3 regions of the Paenibacillus sp. FSL R10-2796 genome follow, and region 3 is predicted to be linked to each of the others. Evidence: predicted binding sites of a transcription regulator. Region 3 holds the regulator's gene; each other region holds the start of a gene.
What was found. Region 3 encodes Rex, which represses fermentation and respiration genes when NADH is low (regulators of the CRP and FNR family bind a similar motif). Its sites were predicted from a motif close to TTGTGAAATATTTCACAA; they were not measured.

Region 1 (6,107 bases), 270 kb from region 3:
AAATAGATTTCTATTATACCAATGCCGTTTGCTTACGACCTTCTTCGACCAAGCGATATGCCCGTTGCACTTCTTCTTCTGTTGGAGAAGGTACTCCATCCAGTTCATAAGCTTTGCCGAGCATTTCCCATTTATAGATACCCATCTGATGATAAGGTAAGATTTCGAATTTCTCGACGCCATTTAAGGTTCCAATATAACGACCTAAGTTAATGAGATCCTCTTCACGATCATGAATACCAGGAACATATACATGTCGGATCCACATCTTACGATTATGGTCTGAGAGCCAGCGTGCAAGCTTCAAAGTTCGATCATTGGATTTACCGGTTAATTTGATATGCGCTTCTTCATCAATATGCTTCAGATCAAGCATAACCAAATCTGTTACATCCAATAAGTCATTAATCTTGTCACCTTCGTTGTAACCATTACTGTCTAATGTGGTGTGCAAATTCCAACGCTTCTTCACTTCCGTAAATAACTGCTTTACAAATTGCGCCTGCAAGGTTGGTTCTCCACCGGATACAGTTAACCCGCCACCGGATGAACGATAGTAGTTTATATATGGCTCGATTTCCGAAAGCACTTCTTCTAGAGTCATTTCTTTACCTTCATCTAAAGCCCAGGTATCAGGGTTATGGCAATACTGACATTTCAGCAAGCAGCCTTGCATAAATAAGACAAATCGAATACCAGGTCCATCAACGGTTCCAAAGGTTTCCAAAGAATGTATGCGACCTTTAATCATAGGATGTCATCCTTTCGCCACGCCAGACTAACAGTCCCTTTTTCAACGATGAAGATCCCTGTCCTTGAGACTGTCATATCCCTATATCGCGGCAATAAAATTTAAAATTTTAACAATTCTCAAACAAGATATTACCGCCCTTGAGACAAGGGCGGTATCTTCCTTGCAATTATTTCAATAGTAGTACTAATTCAAAGATCTTCATGACAGGAACAAATTACATCGAACCGTGGAATGTACGGTTGATTACATCCATTTGTTGTTCACGAGTCAGCTTGATGAAGTTAACTGCATAACCGGATACACGGATAGTCAATTGTGGATAGTTCTCTGGGTGCTCCATAGCGTCCATCAGCTGTTCACGGTTAAATACGTTAACATTCAAATGCTGAGCGTTGTTATGGAAGTATCCATCCATCATGTGTACCAGGTTAGACTTACGGGAATCCTCGTCTTTACCAAGTGCCTTAGGTACGATGGAGAACGTATTAGAGATACCATCTTGTGCATCGGAGTAAGGCAGTTTAGCTACAGAGTTCAGGGAAGCCAAGGCGCCTTTCTTGTCACGTCCGTGCATTGGGTTAGCACCTGGTGCGAAAGGTTCACCTTTCTTACGTCCATCAGGTGTAGTACCTGTCTTCTTACCGTACACTACATTCGAAGTAATGGTCAGTACCGATTGAGTCGGCACAGAATCACGATATGTTTTGTTTTTACGGATCATAGTCATGAAGGTTTCAACCAATTCTACTGCGATGCTGTCAACAGCATCGTCATTGTTACCGTAGCAAGGGAATTCGCCTTCGGTTTCGAAATCGATCGCAATACCTTGTTCGTTACGAATAGGTTTTACTTTGGCGTATTTAATTGCGCTTAGTGAGTCAGCTGCAACGGACAGCCCAGCAATACCACAAGCCATCGTACGCAGAATGTCACGGTCATGCAGCGCCATTTCGATACGTTCGTAAGAATATTTGTCATGCATATAGTGAATGATGTTCAAAGTGTTAACATAAGTCTTAGCCAACCACTCCATCATCGGTTTGAAACGTTTCATTACTTCGTCATAATCCAGATATTCAGAAGTGATCGCTGGGAATTCCGGTCCAACTTGTGCTCCGGATTTTTCATCCACACCACCATTGATAGCATACAGTAATGCTTTTGCCAGGTTGGCACGAGCACCGAAGAACTGCATTTGTTTACCGATACGCATTGGAGATACGCAGCAAGCAATCGCATAATCTTCACCCCAGTATGGACGCATTACATCGTCATTTTCATACTGAATTGCACTAGTTTCGATGGAAACCTTAGCACAATATTTTTTGAAGGCTTCAGGCAATTTTTCGGACCACAGTACAGTTAAGTTTGGTTCCGGAGCTGGACCCAAGTTGTACAGGGTGTTCAAGAAACGGAAGCTGTTCTTAGTAACACGAGTTGTTCCGTCTTCAGCCATACCACCGATGGATTCAGTTACCCATGTTGGGTCGCCGGAGAACAGATCATTATAGTCAGGTGTACGCAAGAATTTCACGATACGCAGTTTCATTACGAAATGATCGACGATTTCTTGTACTTGTTCTTCAGTCAAAGTACCTTCAGCAATATCGCGTTCTGCATAGATGTCCAGGAAAGAGGACACACGGCCCAGGGACATCGCCGCACCATTTTGCTCTTTAACTGCTGCCAGATATCCGAAGTATACCCATTGAGTAGCTTCTTTGAAGTTGGTCGCTGGTCTGGAAATATCCATACCATGAGCAGCTGCCATTTCTTTCAATTCGCCAAGTGCACGAATTTGTTCGGACAGCTCTTCACGCAAACGAATGATATCTTCAGTCATGGAATCTACTTCAAGCTCAGTTTGTTGTTGTTTTTTGTCTTTAATGAGGAAATCAATACCGTACAGAGCAATGCGGCGGTAGTCGCCGATGATGCGTCCGCGTCCGTAAGCATCAGGAAGACCTGTAATTACGCCGGATTTACGCACAGCTCTCATGTCTGGTGTATATGCATCAAATACGCCTTGGTTATGCGTTTTGCGAATGTTCGTAAACATGTCAACGATGTTTTGTGGAAGCTCGAAGCCATAAGCCTTCGTAGCATCAACCATCATCTTGATCCCGCCGAATGGCTGGATGGAACGTTTGAAAGGAGCATCAGTCTGTACGCCTACAATTTGTTCCTTGTCCTTGTCAATGTAGCCTGGAGCATGTGAAGTGATTGTGGAGACAGTATCTAGAGAAACATCCCATACGCCGCCTCTTTCTCTTTCTTCCTTGCTCAATTGGGAAATAATCTTCCACAGTTCAGTTGTGTTACTAGTAGGTCCTACGAGGAATTCTTCGTTTCCTTCATAAGGCTTAATGTTGCTTGCGATAAAGTTGTTAACGTCAACTTTTCTGGACCATTTACCTTTTGTAAAACTTCTCCAACCGGATTTCACTTCTTGTACATCTTTTTCAATCACCGACATGCTAAATCCCTCCATCTATATTTATATTATATTTGTAGAGATCGCGGGCTTGAAGGTTGATCCCGTGTCTCGTGATCCCAAGAAAAATATGGTTGTTCGAAAATTCACAATCATTGTTCCATATATGGGACCGTTGTTTATATAAACATTTTAGTTTATTTTCTATAAATAGACTGTGACAAATATCACCTTTCCGGTGATATTTGTCACTTATATCTAATCCACAACCATCCTATTATCTACTTAACCAAATATTAATTATCAAATCTTCCGTAGAAAGCATTACGATATACATCTGCAAGTTCAGATACCAGTGGCAGCTTAGGATTGGCAGTTGTACATTGATCTTCAAATGCACGGTCAGCCAAGTAATCTACATGGGATTCAAAATCCTTAGGATCAAAGCCCAATTGTTGGAAGGATTCTTCGATACCCAGTTTTTTGTTCATGTCGCGAATAGCATTGATCAGGCTAGTTACACCTTCTTCAGTTGTGCGAGCTGGCAATCCCAGAATACGGGCGATTTCTGCATAACGCTCGTCAGCTACGAAGTGTGAATATTTAGGGAACGAAGCGAACTTCGTAGGTTTCTTAGCATTGTAACGAATAACGTGTGGCATAAGGATCGCATTAGTACGACCGTGAGCAGTGTGATATTGACCGCCCCATTTATGCGCCAAGCTGTGGTTAATACCCAGGAAAGCATTAGCAAAGGCCATACCAGCAAGTGTTGATGCGTTATGCATTTTTTCACGGGCAACTCTGTCGCCTTCAAGAGCCGATTTTTCAAGGTATTGGAATACCAATTGGATTGCTTTAATTGCCAGACCATCCGTGTAGTCACTCGCCATTACAGATACATAAGCTTCGATGGCATGTGTCAATACGTCCATACCTGTATCAGCTACAGCAGTTTTTGGCAAGCTATATACGAACTCTGGATCAATGATAGCTACGTCTGGAGTTAGCTCGTAGTCAGCCAAAGGATATTTAGTGTGTTGTTCAGTTGTTTTATCGGTAATAACTGCGAAAGATGTTACTTCCGAACCTGTACCCGAAGTAGTTGGAATCGCTACAAACTTAGCTTTGTTTCCAAGTTTAGGGAATTTGTAAACCCGTTTACGGATATCCATGAATTTTTGTTTCAGACCATTAAAGTCTGCGTCTGGATGTTCATAGAATAACCACATTCCTTTTGCAGCATCCATTGGGGAACCACCACCAAGTGCGATGATGCAGTCCGGTTGGAATCTGTTCATCATTGCTGTACCTTTTTCAACTGTAGTTGTCGATGGATCTGGTTCAACTTCCGAGAACACTTCGATCGCTACAGGAGTTTGGCGTTGACGCAGGTAATGTTCAACTCTCTCAACATATCCAAGCTTAACCATCATTGGGTCAGTGATAATTGCGACACGTGTGATATCAGGCATTTTGGTCAGGTACTGAGTAGCGCCTTTTTCGAAATAGATCTTGTCAGGTACTTTAAACCATTGCATATTCACGGTACGACGATTCACCCTTTTCACGTTGATCAAATTGATTGCTGTAACGTTTTGCGACACGGAGTTACGACCATAAGATCCGCAGCCCAGCGTCAACGAAGGGATGTTAGTGTTATAGATATCGCCGATCGCACCATGAGTGGAAGGCGAGTTAACGAGAATACGTCCTGTTTGCAGACGGTTAGAGAACTTCATGATTACTTCTTCGTTGTTGGAGTGGATAGCCGAACTATGGCCCATACCACCAAATTCAACAACTTGTGCTGCGCGTTCAATACCTTGATCTGCGTTTTTAACTTTGTAGCAAGCAAGCACAGGACTCAATTTTTCAGCGGACAATGGATATTTAGTGCCTACACCTTCAAGTTCTGCTACCAGAATCTTAGTGCCGGCAGGAACTTGAATGCCGCACATTTCAGCAATTTTCACTGCGGATTGTCCAACGATTGCTGGATTAACCGCACATTTATCAACGTTCATAGCGCCGCTAGTAAGTTTGGCAGCTTCTTCTTTGTTAACAAAGTAGCAGCCATTAGCGATCATTTTCTTTTTCACTTGATCGAAGATTGGTTCTTCGATAATAACAGCTTGCTCGGAAGCACAGATCATACCATTATCAAATGTTTTGGAAAGAATGATGTCCGTTACGGCTTGATCGATATCCGCGCTCTTTTCGATGAATGCAGGTACGTTACCAGGACCTACGCCAAGAGCTGGTTTACCACAGCTATAAGCTGCTTTTACCATTGCAGAACCGCCTGTTGCAAGAATAAGTGCAACGTCAGGGTTGTTCATCAAAGCGTTTGTTTTGTCCATCGTTGGCATTTCAATCCATTGGATACAATTCTCAGGTGCGCCAGCTTTTACAGCCGCATCATGAAGAATTCTAGCAGCTGCTGCACTACACTCTTGCGCAGATGGGTGGAAACCGAATATAATAGGGTTCCGTGTCTTAATCGAAATCAACGCTTTAAACATCGTGGTGGATGTAGGGTTGGTTACCGGTGTGATACCCATTACAATTCCGACGGGCTCAGCAATTTTTTGGAAGCTTTCATAAGCATTGTCTTCAATAACGCCTACTGTTTTATCGTATTTAATTCCGTGCCAGATATATTCTGTCGAGAAGATGTTTTTAGTAATTTTGTCTTCGTAAACCCCGCGGCCAGTTTCTTCTACAGCCAATTTAGCGAGGTACATATGTTTGTCGAGTCCAGCCAACGCCATTGCATGAACGATTGTGTCAACTTGCTCTTGATCCAGCGCCATGAATGCCTCATGTGCTTTTTTCGCTTTATCCACCAAAGTCTGAATATACTCTTCAGCGGTAGTTTGTTTAACTTGGGCGGCGACTTCGTTCTTAACTGCCATC
Region 2 (6,107 bases), 170 kb from region 3:
GAGGTCACGTTAATGACAAAGACAGTATTATACTTAACCCGCCACGGGCAAACAGAATGGAATTTACAAAAACGAATGCAAGGGCATCAAAATTCTGCGCTTACAGCCTTGGGTGAACAGCAGGCGGAATGGTTAAGAGATCGTTTGGAAGTAGAAAACTTAGGCGCAATTTATTCTAGTACTAGTCCAAGAGCATTGCATACTGCGCAGATTTTACGGGGAAAGCGGAGTTTACCTATTCATCAGCAAGTTTCTTTAATGGAAATTAACATGGGGAGCTGGGAAGGAATGAATACGGATCAGATACAACTAGAATCCCCTTTACAATATTCCCATTTTTTCACTAGACCCGATCTATATATTCCTCTAACCTCAGGTGAAACTTACAAGCAGCTTGAACAAAGAGTAGTGCCGACAATGGAGCGCATCATAAACGATAACGTAGGGCTAGAAGTGCTCATCGTCACGCATCGGATGACTTTAAAAGTCATTATGGCTTATTTTCTCAATAAATCATTGCAGGAAATTGGGGAGTTACCGGATATTCTCTCTACAGCATTATGTAAAGTAACCCTAACTGATAACAATACAACCATTGATCTGTATGGAGATACTTCACATTATCAATGACTATGGGTCAAAAAATAAAAAGGTAACTCCGATTAACGGGGCTACCTTTATAGGGTTCAACATTAAATATCCACACTTTTGATTATAAAACTGCGGACCTTCATCCATTTGCCTGAAATGAATTCATCAATCGTTTTCGTCTTTGGTCTAACGCAAAAGCGATGTTTTGCCCCTTTATCAAAGCCCACAGCTTCAAAAATTAGGCTATCCCCTATTTGCTCCTTGAAGAACACCTGCTTTAATCCCAACCTATTTAACATTTCAAGCTTTACGCTCTCAATATATGTGCGCGAATACTCCTTAGACATATGTGTTCCTCCTAGTAGTGGTAGTAATATTATAAGTCAATATGAAGAAAATCAACAATAGTTCATATATTCATCCACAAAAAACAACCAGGCAGCGATTCTCCGTTGGAGGTTCACTGCCTGGTGTTTTGGGTCTGCGGTGGTTTGCTTGAGTAGGTTACGAGCTAAGCTTAATCATTTGTAGCTTTCGGATACCCACTCCGTTGTAACGCACTATCTTGGTGAAATTTGTAAGATAACTGCATTCTATACACTTATTCCATATCCACAAGGGCTAATTCTAACTTTAAGTGTATTCTATACAATTAAAAACTAGAGAAGTAGCCTGTAGAGTATTAAATCAAGAAAAATTGATGTACTAAATACAGCTATTTTTATTGGCCGAGCATTTTGAGCATTTTAGTTGTACAAAATACAGTTAAAACCATCTACTGTACACTTCAATACTCCATTACTTGTTACTTCAAAGCTTCCGTCGGCTCTCATATGGTAACTAGATGGGGTGTAGTCCATTATGAGTTTGCCCATTCATACTGATTCCTTTTTCCTGAACCTATCCGAATAATTCTATCTATTTAGTCCTTCAACTTCTACATCTAACTAATCGAAAACATCACTAACTTATTTAACTTCAGTTGCCCCAGTCACTTTACCTTCAATCCCTGCAGTTGCTTTCACATCTTCGTTTGCGAAGTAAAGATTTCCATCAATAGTCGAGGTTTCATGCAGATTAAATCCGTTCGCTTCTACATAAACATCACCTTTAATGGTTCCGCCTTGAACTCGTAAATTTTCACTTTGTACAGTTAACTTAGGTACAGTGAGTGTGTAATTGGCAGTAACTTTGTGATCAGCGTCTTGGGCATAAAGAGCAATCTTACGGTAGATGTCGCCGTCTGCGGCCCCTTTATCATGGAATTCGCCTTCAACAACAACATCTTGGGCAATCGTCACATCATTTAGAATGGCAATAATCCAATTTCCATCTTTACTTACAGCCTTGGTAAACGCATCTGCTTGATTTACGATTGAAGCTGTAGTAACTGCATCCGTTTGCTCTGTAGTTGGAGCCGTAGTAGCCGCCGAATTAGTCGCATTATTATTATTCGCACCACAACCAGACAAGACTGCAACCGAGACGCCTGCTACTAACATCATTTTAAATAACTTCATTTGAAATCCCCCTTGTTTTTGATTATAAATTAATTATATATTAAAAATTTTAATAAACAGGTGAAAATTTTCACAATATTGTGTCGTTATCTGAAGCGGTTTCACAAAGATCACTCCTCTCCATCCGGAATCGTATCCATAAGTAACACCTCATCTCGCTGCCCGTTTTAGGTTCATGGATCTTAATACTTATTTACCCAAATTTTAAGAAAGGTCACAAAGGTGCTTAATTCCATACAAAAAGGACACTCCCAATAACTGCGGAAGTATCCTCATAATCTTTATTACTATAAATCTTTAGATTAGATATTCTCTTGAAAAAGATATGGAACCATCATACTCTACACTTACTTTTTTAATGTTAGGTTTATGCAAAACTCCAGCATAAAAATAATACAGCGGAAGGATGACCATTGGGTTAATAAGCATTTTTTCAGCTTTTGCATAAAGCTTGTTTCGTATAATTTAGCTTAAGACGATTATCAAGCAGATCTTCCCAGAGTTGAATCTCAAGGGCTACAATCTTCCATTTCTAGCAACTTAACAGGGTCATCTGACTGCTCACTCCCCCCCATTGACGCTTTAGAATCAGAATGTTAATCTTTAGAAAATATCACAAGGATAAGGGAGCTATTTACTGGTGAAAAAGACAACCATGAAGGACATCGCACTTCGTGCCAATGTCTCCGTCGCAACAGTGAGCTATGTTCTGAATCGTGTCGGCAACCAAACCATTCCTGAGAAAACGCGCCAGCAGATTCTTCAGCTTGCCGAGGAACTGCATTACATACCGAATCTGGCAGCACGTTCACTTGCGAATCAGAAAACAAGATTGGTCGGTGTGCTTGTTAACACAGCAGCCCATACCCCACACTGGAAGCTCCATGCCCAGTTCTCATTTATACATGCCTTGGAACAACGGTTAACAAATGCTGGTTACCATACGCTGCTATATTCACTTGATGTTGACCAGCCTTCTTTGGATATTATCGTAGAAAGAAAGCTGGAGGCTGTATTTCTGATCGATGTGCGCGAGGAAGCCTTTTATTCGATCTCCAAGCATTTTGTAGAAGGAATTCCTTTGATTCTGATCGACAGCATGATTGAAGATAAACTCTTTAAGCAGGTCCTTTTCAACTATCGAGCAGCTCTGCAAAAGGTAAAACCACAGGACCTTTCACAGGTATGTTTAATTATGGAGAGCTTCAATAACTCTTTCCTCACCCGCTTTATTCAGGACAGTCTTCCATTACCTCAAGAAGCGATATTCACCGTTGTCAATTTGGAGGAATTAAATACATTCTTACAGGAGGGGGGCTATAAAGAGGCCATTGTCATTAATGAGTTTATTGGAAGTTACGTTGAAAAAAACGGGAGGTTCGAACAACTCTCTGTTCTTTGCACCTGCAATTGTCCGGAAATATTAGGAGATGACGTTCATAAATTCATTTTCACAGGGGATAAAGCGGCTACTGCATTTGAACTCATGGACAAATTATTGCATCATTCTGACTACTCCGCACAAGAAAATAATTGTTATTTTGTAGAATAATTTTTTTGGCTATTCACTTAATCGTTTAAGTTGAAAGGAGCATAACTTATGCCTGGTCCTGTATTAGTGAAACAAGTTCCCTCTGCTGTTCAAGCTCATCCCTCTCTTTGGGGAAATCGGAGATTCCTGCTGCTCCTCAGTTCGTACTCCATTTCCTTGTTCGGTAACACTTTTCATAGTATTGCTTTAAGTTTATGGGTACTGCAAACGACCGGCAGCGCCAAAATGATTGCCATCATCACGATAATCAATTTATTGCTTAGTTCTTTGCTCGGATCGATAGGGGGAACTTTTGCGGATAGGGTCAATCGTCGAACCCTCATGCTGATCACAGATCTGATAAGTTGCGGACTCGTAGTGACGCTAGCTTTAGCCATTTCCCTGCCCTCTACTTCGTTCATTATCGTCGCCATACTGACGGGTCTTACGACCATTTCAGCTTTATTCCAGTCCCCGGCATACCAAGCTTCTATCACTACTGTTGTTGGTAAAGAACATCTACAAAAAGCGGTAGGACTGTTGAACTTGTCTGAAAACATCTGCCGGACTATTGGTTATTCCGCCGGTGGGATTTTCGTAGCGAGTTTTGGAGCAGCCGACGCTATTTTATTTGATGGAGCTACATTCTTCCTCTCCTTTCTGCTCGTGTTAGCGGTCCGTTCCCTTCCTTTGCCAACTCAATTAAATAACGTGCCCAAGAAAGAACGGAAATTCACACAGGATTTGATCGATGGAATTCACTATATTTGGAGGTACCCTTTTGCACGCGCCGTTATGATTATGCTTCCTACCTTAACCTTATTTTTTGTCCCCTCCCTGATGTTGACCCAGGTTATGGCTGTCAACGTGTGGGATTCCACTCCCTTTCAGTTTGGACTTATTGAAGCCTGTATTCCACTTGGTTATATGATCGGATCCGGTCTGATCTTGCTGCTCGGCTCCAAATTGAAAAACAGAGGTTTCCTTATTATGACTGGACTGCTATGTCTCGGTCCCCTGTACCTCCTGTTATCATTCGTCACTTCCGCTGCGATTGCCATTCCTATCATTCTTGTGATTGGCTTCATGTTCTCATTCTCCACGTTGCTGATTAATACAATCCTTAGGCTGGAAGTTTCAGAAGACATCCAGGGTAGGGTGTTTGGTGTATTAGGTTCTATCATGAGTGTAGCCCCAACCATTGGTCTTACTGCTGTCTCGTTCTTGTCTGATCTCTTCAGCCCTGGTCCTGTCATGGGTTCAATCGGAGTCTTACTGCTGCTGTTTGCCTTATCAACTATCACTAAATTAAAGGTAATTCGAAACTACAAGTAATTTCAGAACGTATCCTGTGTTCTTTATCGCCCTCTTTTTCTAATAACACTTCTAAAATGAAGCTCAAACAGTAAAAGAACAATCAGAAAAATCAATAACAGGAGACCCGCTATACCAGTTAGAAACGGAAATAGGAGTGGGAAGAAAATACTAGGGTAGGCCTTAGTAACATCTGAATAATAGCCCATACCCATAAGGGAGGTACCGGAGAACTCGATTAGCCTGACGCCTAAATGATTGTTGCTTCTTTGCGCATAGCTGAGAACCTCTTCGTCTACTTCTCCGTCTTGGGCAATCGTAATGATTTTCCATTTTCTTGTTTCCATGGGTTGACTATCATCGGTCAGTCTTTGGACTATACTTATTTGTTTCTCACCAGTCTTTCGGTCCTTTACTGTGAGAATATCTATCCACGAAAAATACCGGCTGCCTCTGTCCCGATTGGATAGCCATATTTCATCAGGGGTGGAGATTTTTTGATCATTTAATAAGAACTGAACTTTGACAATATCACCAGGCGGGACCTTCTCCTCTTCATCCCATGGGGTCAAATCTGCTTTCCTGCCTGTTTTTTCTTCCCTGATTTTAATATTCTTATCATCAACCGTTATCTCTTGTACGTTTATTGGGTTATATTCTTTTTCAGCATGCTTTATCTCATAACGCTGATTAATTTGATCAGAGATTATGTACTCACGTATATAGTTGAACAATGGGTTAAAAGAAATCGCCAGCAAAAATAGCGAGACGCCAGATATAACTATAAACTTCTTCATAAGTCCTCCTTTTTAACGTACAGTCAGTTTAAACTTTTGGCGTGAACCCCCTTCCGGTCCATCGGAACACACTCATCCATTTATATCTTCCATCGTAGCGTTAATAACATTCATAAATAAGTTCTCCTTTAATAGATTAGGCACTACCTTCCTCTAAATCTCCCAACCATAATAAACATTGTGGAATAAAATCAGCGTAGTCGTGTAATGCATTAATCGTACGGATTACCTCACGAGTACCCAGCTCCCGTTCTGCATCATCTGAGCTCTCCAGTCCTAGCGAACGTCTGATATTGTAAGCTAACCATTCTAATTTTCCCAAAAAGCCATAGTTGAGCACAACCTGCCAATCCG
Region 3 (6,107 bases):
ATCCCAGCAGCAATTACAATCGGGAATATATTAATGCCTAGAAAAGCCATGAAAATAAACAAGACAGGAACAAATCCGATTAGAATTTCTTTAAGGTATTTAGGCATTATTCCATACCCCCAATGTCGCAGGTTTTCGCGGCAAAATAATAAATTTGCTTTCTTTTCCATTACTCAAGCTTACATAGACATTATTGTCGTCAATTTCTGTTGAGGCTATCACATTTTTATATTGCGGATATTGCGCTTTGAGTCCATCAAGTTCTGTGGGTATAAGTGTATATTTACGGCTCTCCATGGCTTCAGCTACAGAGAACATCGCTTTATCCCAGTATTCATCCAGCAATTCACTGGAGTTCTGTTCTACATCAAGTTTTAGTGTACGTCCATCAATCATCGATTTTCCTTCTTGGGAGACGTACTGAACCAGCTCACGTAATTTCGTGCCTGGCTGGAGATCAAGTTTCAAAGTGACCTCATTGCGGTTAATACTGATATGAGAATTATTGACGCCCTCATATTGAGATACAATCTTCTGAAGTGGTTCCTGCATTGCAAACTGACGATACAAAAAGAAGCCACCAAACAATAGAGTAGCCGACAGTAGAGACGTTATCAGCACAGGTACAAGACGTAATTTCAAGAAACGTCCTCCTCTCAAAGATGACAAAATATAAAGCTCATTATAATAATTTATAGCTACTTGAGAGCTCATCAGAGAGACTGAAGTCTCTTATTGCTGTTCTAATTACAAGTAGTAGTATATCACAGGTGTATATACTAATTTCAAAATAAATGTGAATATATTTAAAATTTAATTTTTTAAATATTTCCATCAATACCAAATAAATTCCTCACTTTCGACAAAACCGGCCTTGATTTTTAATCAATCGGCCTATTTTCGTATGTGAATTTAAGAGAATATTCGATGATAACCACCCATTCAGTATATCACTTAGTATATCACTTTTGTACATCAAATAAATGTAAACAAGCGAACTTATTATAAGTTCGCTTGTTTACTATGACACCCTTAATTTCCTTATGTTCAGCTTAACTTTTAGGTAAACTGTAACCTTCGCCCATTCGGGACCCATCCGAAAAGCGATAAAATTGATAATAATACCGACCGCTCTGTTTATAAAAAAGCTGCCAAGCATACTCTCCGTTATATACTCCCGGCAGCAAGCGTTCAATCGTTATGTCCGGAAGATCAGCTTTGATAATGCCGCGTATTTGGGCTTCCGAGGTTCCTTTACTTAGTTCCTCAGCAAACACTGCGTCGTCGCCTTCAGCAAATTTTCCATCTACCGTAAAGCGGACCCAGACCATAAGAGCAGTCCCGGCTTCATTTTTCCCTGTTAATACCCAGTACACTGCATTTTCATCCCAAACCGATTTTTGTGCTTTGGTTACCTCTGTTAGACCCGCTCTGGTTTTGGCAACATCCTTAGCGATATCACGCTCGTTCCATTGATCTTTCATAATATAGGCATAGAACTGGATAAGTCCAAACCCCAGGAGCAGAATCAGAACTGACCCCAGGAGGATCCATTTTTTCCTTTTCTTCAAGGTACAGCTCCCTTTCTAGTAATATATCTTTTTTGATTATATAACACACCCGCGTGTTTATCCAAAATTTCATAATTTTCTAGGTTTCCCAGCCTTAAAAATACACAAAAGGCCGCAACTTTTGCTAAAAGCAAAAAGTCGCAGCCTATTATTTATTCGTTATTCTCCAGACTTAACGCTTCAATAAACCTTCGAAGGCTTCTTGCGCTTTACGCCGGATAGCTTCCTCATCCAGGGTTAAGCATTGTCCATGCTTGATGACCTGTTTACCATTCACCCACACATGCTCAACATCCTTAGCGCTAGCAGAGTAAACCGCATGAGACAACAGATCTGTGTGTGGCAGCAAATGCGGCTGATCGATATCAATAGCAATGAAATCTGCTTTCATCCCTACAGCAAGTCTGCCTACATTATTTAAAAAGATGGACTGCGCGCCATATTCTGTAGCCATACGCAGAGCCTCTGGAGCTGGAACAGCCGTTGGATCACCGCTGACACCCTTATGAATGAGAGCTGCAAGCCGCATCTCTTCAAACATATCCAAGTTATTGTTGCTTGCCGCGCCATCCGTGCCAAGAGACACCTTCACACCAGCTTTTAGAAGATCAGTAACCCGAGCCACTCCGCTAGCCAACTTCAAATTACTGCCCGGATTATGAGATACACCCACATTATGGCGAGCCAAGATCTCAATCTCTTCATCATTTAAATGAACACCATGTGCAACTATCGAGGGACGTGTGAACATGCCAAGCTTCTCTAAGTGAGCTACAGGACGCAACCCGTAATCCGCCACATTTTGTTCCACTTCACGTTTCGTTTCGGACATATGCGTATGCATCGGTAAATCCAGATCATGCGCTGCCTGCACGAACTTAACCAGGAAGTCCGGAGGGCAAGTATAAGGGGCGTGCGGCGAGATCATAGTAGTAATTCTGCCTTCAGCCTTTCCATGCCAGTTACGGGCAAAAGAAATCGCTTCCGCAAGCTTGTGATTCTGTACATCCTCTGGACATAACCCGATCACACCACGCATCAATACGGAACGGATACCTGATAACTCAGCTACCTCGGCTACTCGGTCCATATGATCATACATATCGAGGAAGGTCGTAGTTCCACCCTTCAGCATTTCCAATACAGATAAGGAGGTTCCCCAGTATACATCATCACCGGTGAACTTTTCCTCCATTGGCCACATCTTCTCCTGAAGCCACACTTGTAGCGCTAAATCATCTCCATATCCACGCAGCAAAGACATCGCCGCATGACCATGTGTGTTTACAAGTCCAGGCATGAACAGCAGACGGCTGCCATCAACCACTTGCACTCCAGCTTCCATCTGAGGCTCTTCTTTTCCTATGTAAGTGATTAAATCATCTTCAATAGTCATATATCCACTCAGAACCGGCTCATCCGTTCCCGGAGTCAGAAAATACCCGCCCTTAATTATCGTTTTATTGTTGTTCATGTTCGCTTTCTTCCTTTCCATCCCGCAAGTAATAAGCAAGACTTTGCAGATCAGTTGTAAAATCAGCTGCATGCACCCGGATATTCGGTGGTGTCTTCAGAATCACAGGGGCAAAGTTCAAAATCGCTTCAATCCCAGAAGAAATGAGAATATCTGCTACATTTTGAGCTTCTGAATCAGGTACGGTAATAATGGCAATGCGAATACCTTGCTCACGAATCGTGCTGCCTAGTTCATCCATCGGTTGCACAGTAAGGGAGTTGATCTTACGTCCAACCTTAGGAGCGTACGAATCAAATATAGCCGTGATTTTCATAGTATCTTTAAGATATGCATTGTAATTAGACAAGGCATGTCCGAGATTACCTGCTCCAACTAAAGCTACATTAAGCTGTTGATCCAGCTTCAGGATATGACGGATTTTCTCAATAAGATACGTTACATCATAGCCGATACCTTTTCTGCCGAAGTCACCAAAATATGCTAAATCCTTACGAATCTGTGCGGGATTAAGATCAAGCTTTTGTCCAAGTTCCTGAGAGGAAACTGTTAATATTTCGCGATTCTGGAGATCATTCAAAAAACGCAAGTACACAGGCAGTCTGCGAACAACGGCTTCTGATATTTTATCCGATTTCATATTTTTCCTCCTAAAAATAGTAATGTTCTTGTGAAAATCCATATTCAAACGTCTACCTCTCCTTATTAAGGACGGTACTGTAACACACCGCCCTTAAGGATAAGGAGGAGCTAAACTGAAGACGAGCGTTTTAAGAAGCGCCGCCATCCTCTAGCCATTCCGCTATGCGAGGGACCATTTGATCAGTAAGCATATGCTCCATTTTGGGACCAGGCAATGAATAAAGGAAATACTTCCCGTAATGAGATTCAATAACCCTTGTATCATAAACAATAACTATTCCGCGATCCTGCGCCGTGCGAACCAGTCTTCCGAATCCCTGCTTAAAACGAATAACCGCTTGAGGAACAGATAATTTCATGAACGGATTCTTCTTCTGGGCCTGTAATAACTCCGACTTCGCTTCCGCCAACGGGTGATTCGGCGGTTGAAACGGAAGTCTCACGATGGCCAGGCAAGTCAGTGCTTCACCTGGAATATCTACACCTTCCCAGAAGCTGCTCGTCCCCAGCAATACGGATGCTGCACTGTCCTGAAAGCGGCGGATCAGCTTGCTCCGGCTGCCACCTTCCACGCCTTGACCAAGCACCGTAATCTCTTGTGAGGCTAAAGCCTCTTTAAGCGGATCATATACCTGACGCAGCATTTTATAAGAAGTAAACAGAACCAGCATCCGCCCACGTGTTGTTTTAGCAGCTTCCGATAATGACTGTACGAGTGTATCGACAAATCGAGCATCGCCCACACTGCCCTTCACACTAGGAAAATCACGCGGTATAACTAACAGTGCCTGCTCGCGATACTTAAAGGGAGAAGGAAGAAGTGAGGTCATTAGACGTCCTTCTTCCGCAGCTTCGTTAAGTCCGAGATTATCAATCATAAATTGAAAAGATTTATCTACAGACAGCGTCGCCGAGGTAAGCACGATGCTTTTTTTCTTATCGAAGAACAACTCTTTAAGCTGGCTGCTAACATCCACAGGGACAGCATACATCTGCAGTGATTTGCTGCGGTAATTCCCATTTGCCTCCAGCCAATATACTACATTATCGTCATTCAGCCCCATAAAGAATCTTACTTGCTCACGGATGGAAGCCAAATCCTTAAATAAACCGCTAATATCAGTAACAAGACTGTCTGCTGAGGATTGGCTTTCCTGGTCGCGCATCTCGTTAAGCATTTTATCACCCTTACGGATGATGTCGCTTAACGTCAGATTCATAGTGTTCTCTAGTGCAACCAATTCATCCCAATCCTTCGGCTTACGGGCGGGAATCAAACGCATAACCAGTTGTCCCGCTTCCCCTGCCCCTGCATCACTGCGTTCCGGCAAAAGGCTGAACAGCTTGTCGCTGAGTGCATCCCAGGTTTCTTTGACGGTAAGCAGATCCGGGTAGATCCGATCGATGACTCCGCTCCATTCTGAAGCCTCTTCACTGCCTGACGACTGTAATATCTGGCGCAGAGCAGGAAGCTGTCCGTTTCGGCTATCTTTATACAGCCGCGATAATGTGTGTGCCACAGTGAAATGCTTCATATGCATGCCAAGATGTTTACCAGCCACATCTTCTAAATGATGTGCTTCATCAATGACAAGATGCTCGTAAGCCGGAAGCAGCTGGTGCCCAGCCTTAACATCTGCGAATAGCTTGGAGTGGTTCGTAATAACCACGTCAGCAATCCCAGCTTCATGCTTGGCCCTATGATAATAACATTTGCGGAACCAAGGACAAGAACGGCCCAGACAGGAATCGGTATCGCTTGCCACCGTCTCCCAGAAATCACCGCCCCGGCCGCTTAAATTCAGCTCTTCATCATCCCCTGATTCACTTTGAGTGAGCCATACAATCATCTGAGCGGCAGTAAGCGCATCTTCCCTTGGGCTTATAAAGTCCTTTTTATTAATTTTATGCTCAAACTTACGCAGACACAAATAATGCCCTCTTCCCTTAAAAATAGCAGCTTTAAACGGAAAAGGAACTACCTGCGTTAACAAAGGGATATCCCGCTCGCGCAATTGGTCCTGCAGATTAATGGTATGAGTGCTGACCATGACTTTTTCATTGGTGCGAACGCTTTGATAAATGGCAGGCAACAAATAACCGAGCGATTTACCGGTTCCTGTGCCCGCTTCGATCAGTAGGTGTTTGTCTTCGGCAAGTGCCGTCATCACCTCATTGATCATAATATCCTGAGCTTCCCGGCTTTCATACTGCGGTAATGTGTCTTTAAGTCGTTTGGTTACTTCGTCCATATAATCAGTAAAAGATAAATTCGCTAGCGGATTCTCAGCATGCTCATCTCTAGGTGGCGCTAACTCCGTCCAATCTCCTACTGCAAGCGCTAATTGACGATAGAAAGTCAGATCACCTTCGGGCTGTAGCGTCTCCGCTTCCCGCTCTCGCAGCAGACCATCAAAGTA

Region 1: pflB (formate C-acetyltransferase) is a predicted target of Rex. The motif match lies at 3,323-3,340, and genes of this name have one in related genera.
Region 2: NST58_RS21215 (polymer-forming cytoskeletal protein) is a predicted target of Rex. The motif match lies at 2,170-2,187, and genes of this name have one in related genera.

The regions. Positions count from the first base shown of each region.
Region 1 is NZ_CP150178.1:5,111,848-5,117,954, forward strand. It holds gene pflA (pyruvate formate-lyase-activating protein) at 14-751, opposite strand; gene pflB (formate C-acetyltransferase) at 969-3,230, opposite strand; gene adhE (bifunctional acetaldehyde-CoA/alcohol dehydrogenase) at 3,485-6,106, opposite strand.
Region 2 is NZ_CP150178.1:4,666,137-4,672,243, forward strand. It holds gene NST58_RS21205 (histidine phosphatase family protein) at 13-630, shown strand; gene NST58_RS21210 (hypothetical protein) at 693-938, opposite strand; gene NST58_RS21215 (polymer-forming cytoskeletal protein) at 1,560-2,111, opposite strand; gene NST58_RS21220 (LacI family DNA-binding transcriptional regulator) at 2,752-3,663, shown strand; gene NST58_RS21225 (MFS transporter) at 3,712-4,977, shown strand; gene NST58_RS21230 (hypothetical protein) at 5,001-5,753, opposite strand; gene NST58_RS21235 (phosphotransferase) at 5,890-6,107, opposite strand, start outside.
Region 3 is NZ_CP150178.1:4,840,388-4,846,494, forward strand. It holds gene NST58_RS21925 (AAA family ATPase) at 1-107, opposite strand, end outside; gene NST58_RS21930 (hypothetical protein) at 100-642, opposite strand; gene NST58_RS21935 (DUF5590 domain-containing protein) at 1,053-1,571, opposite strand; gene NST58_RS21940 (amidohydrolase) at 1,744-3,045, opposite strand; gene NST58_RS21945 (redox-sensing transcriptional repressor Rex) at 3,032-3,685, opposite strand; gene dinG (ATP-dependent DNA helicase DinG) at 3,816-6,107, opposite strand, start outside.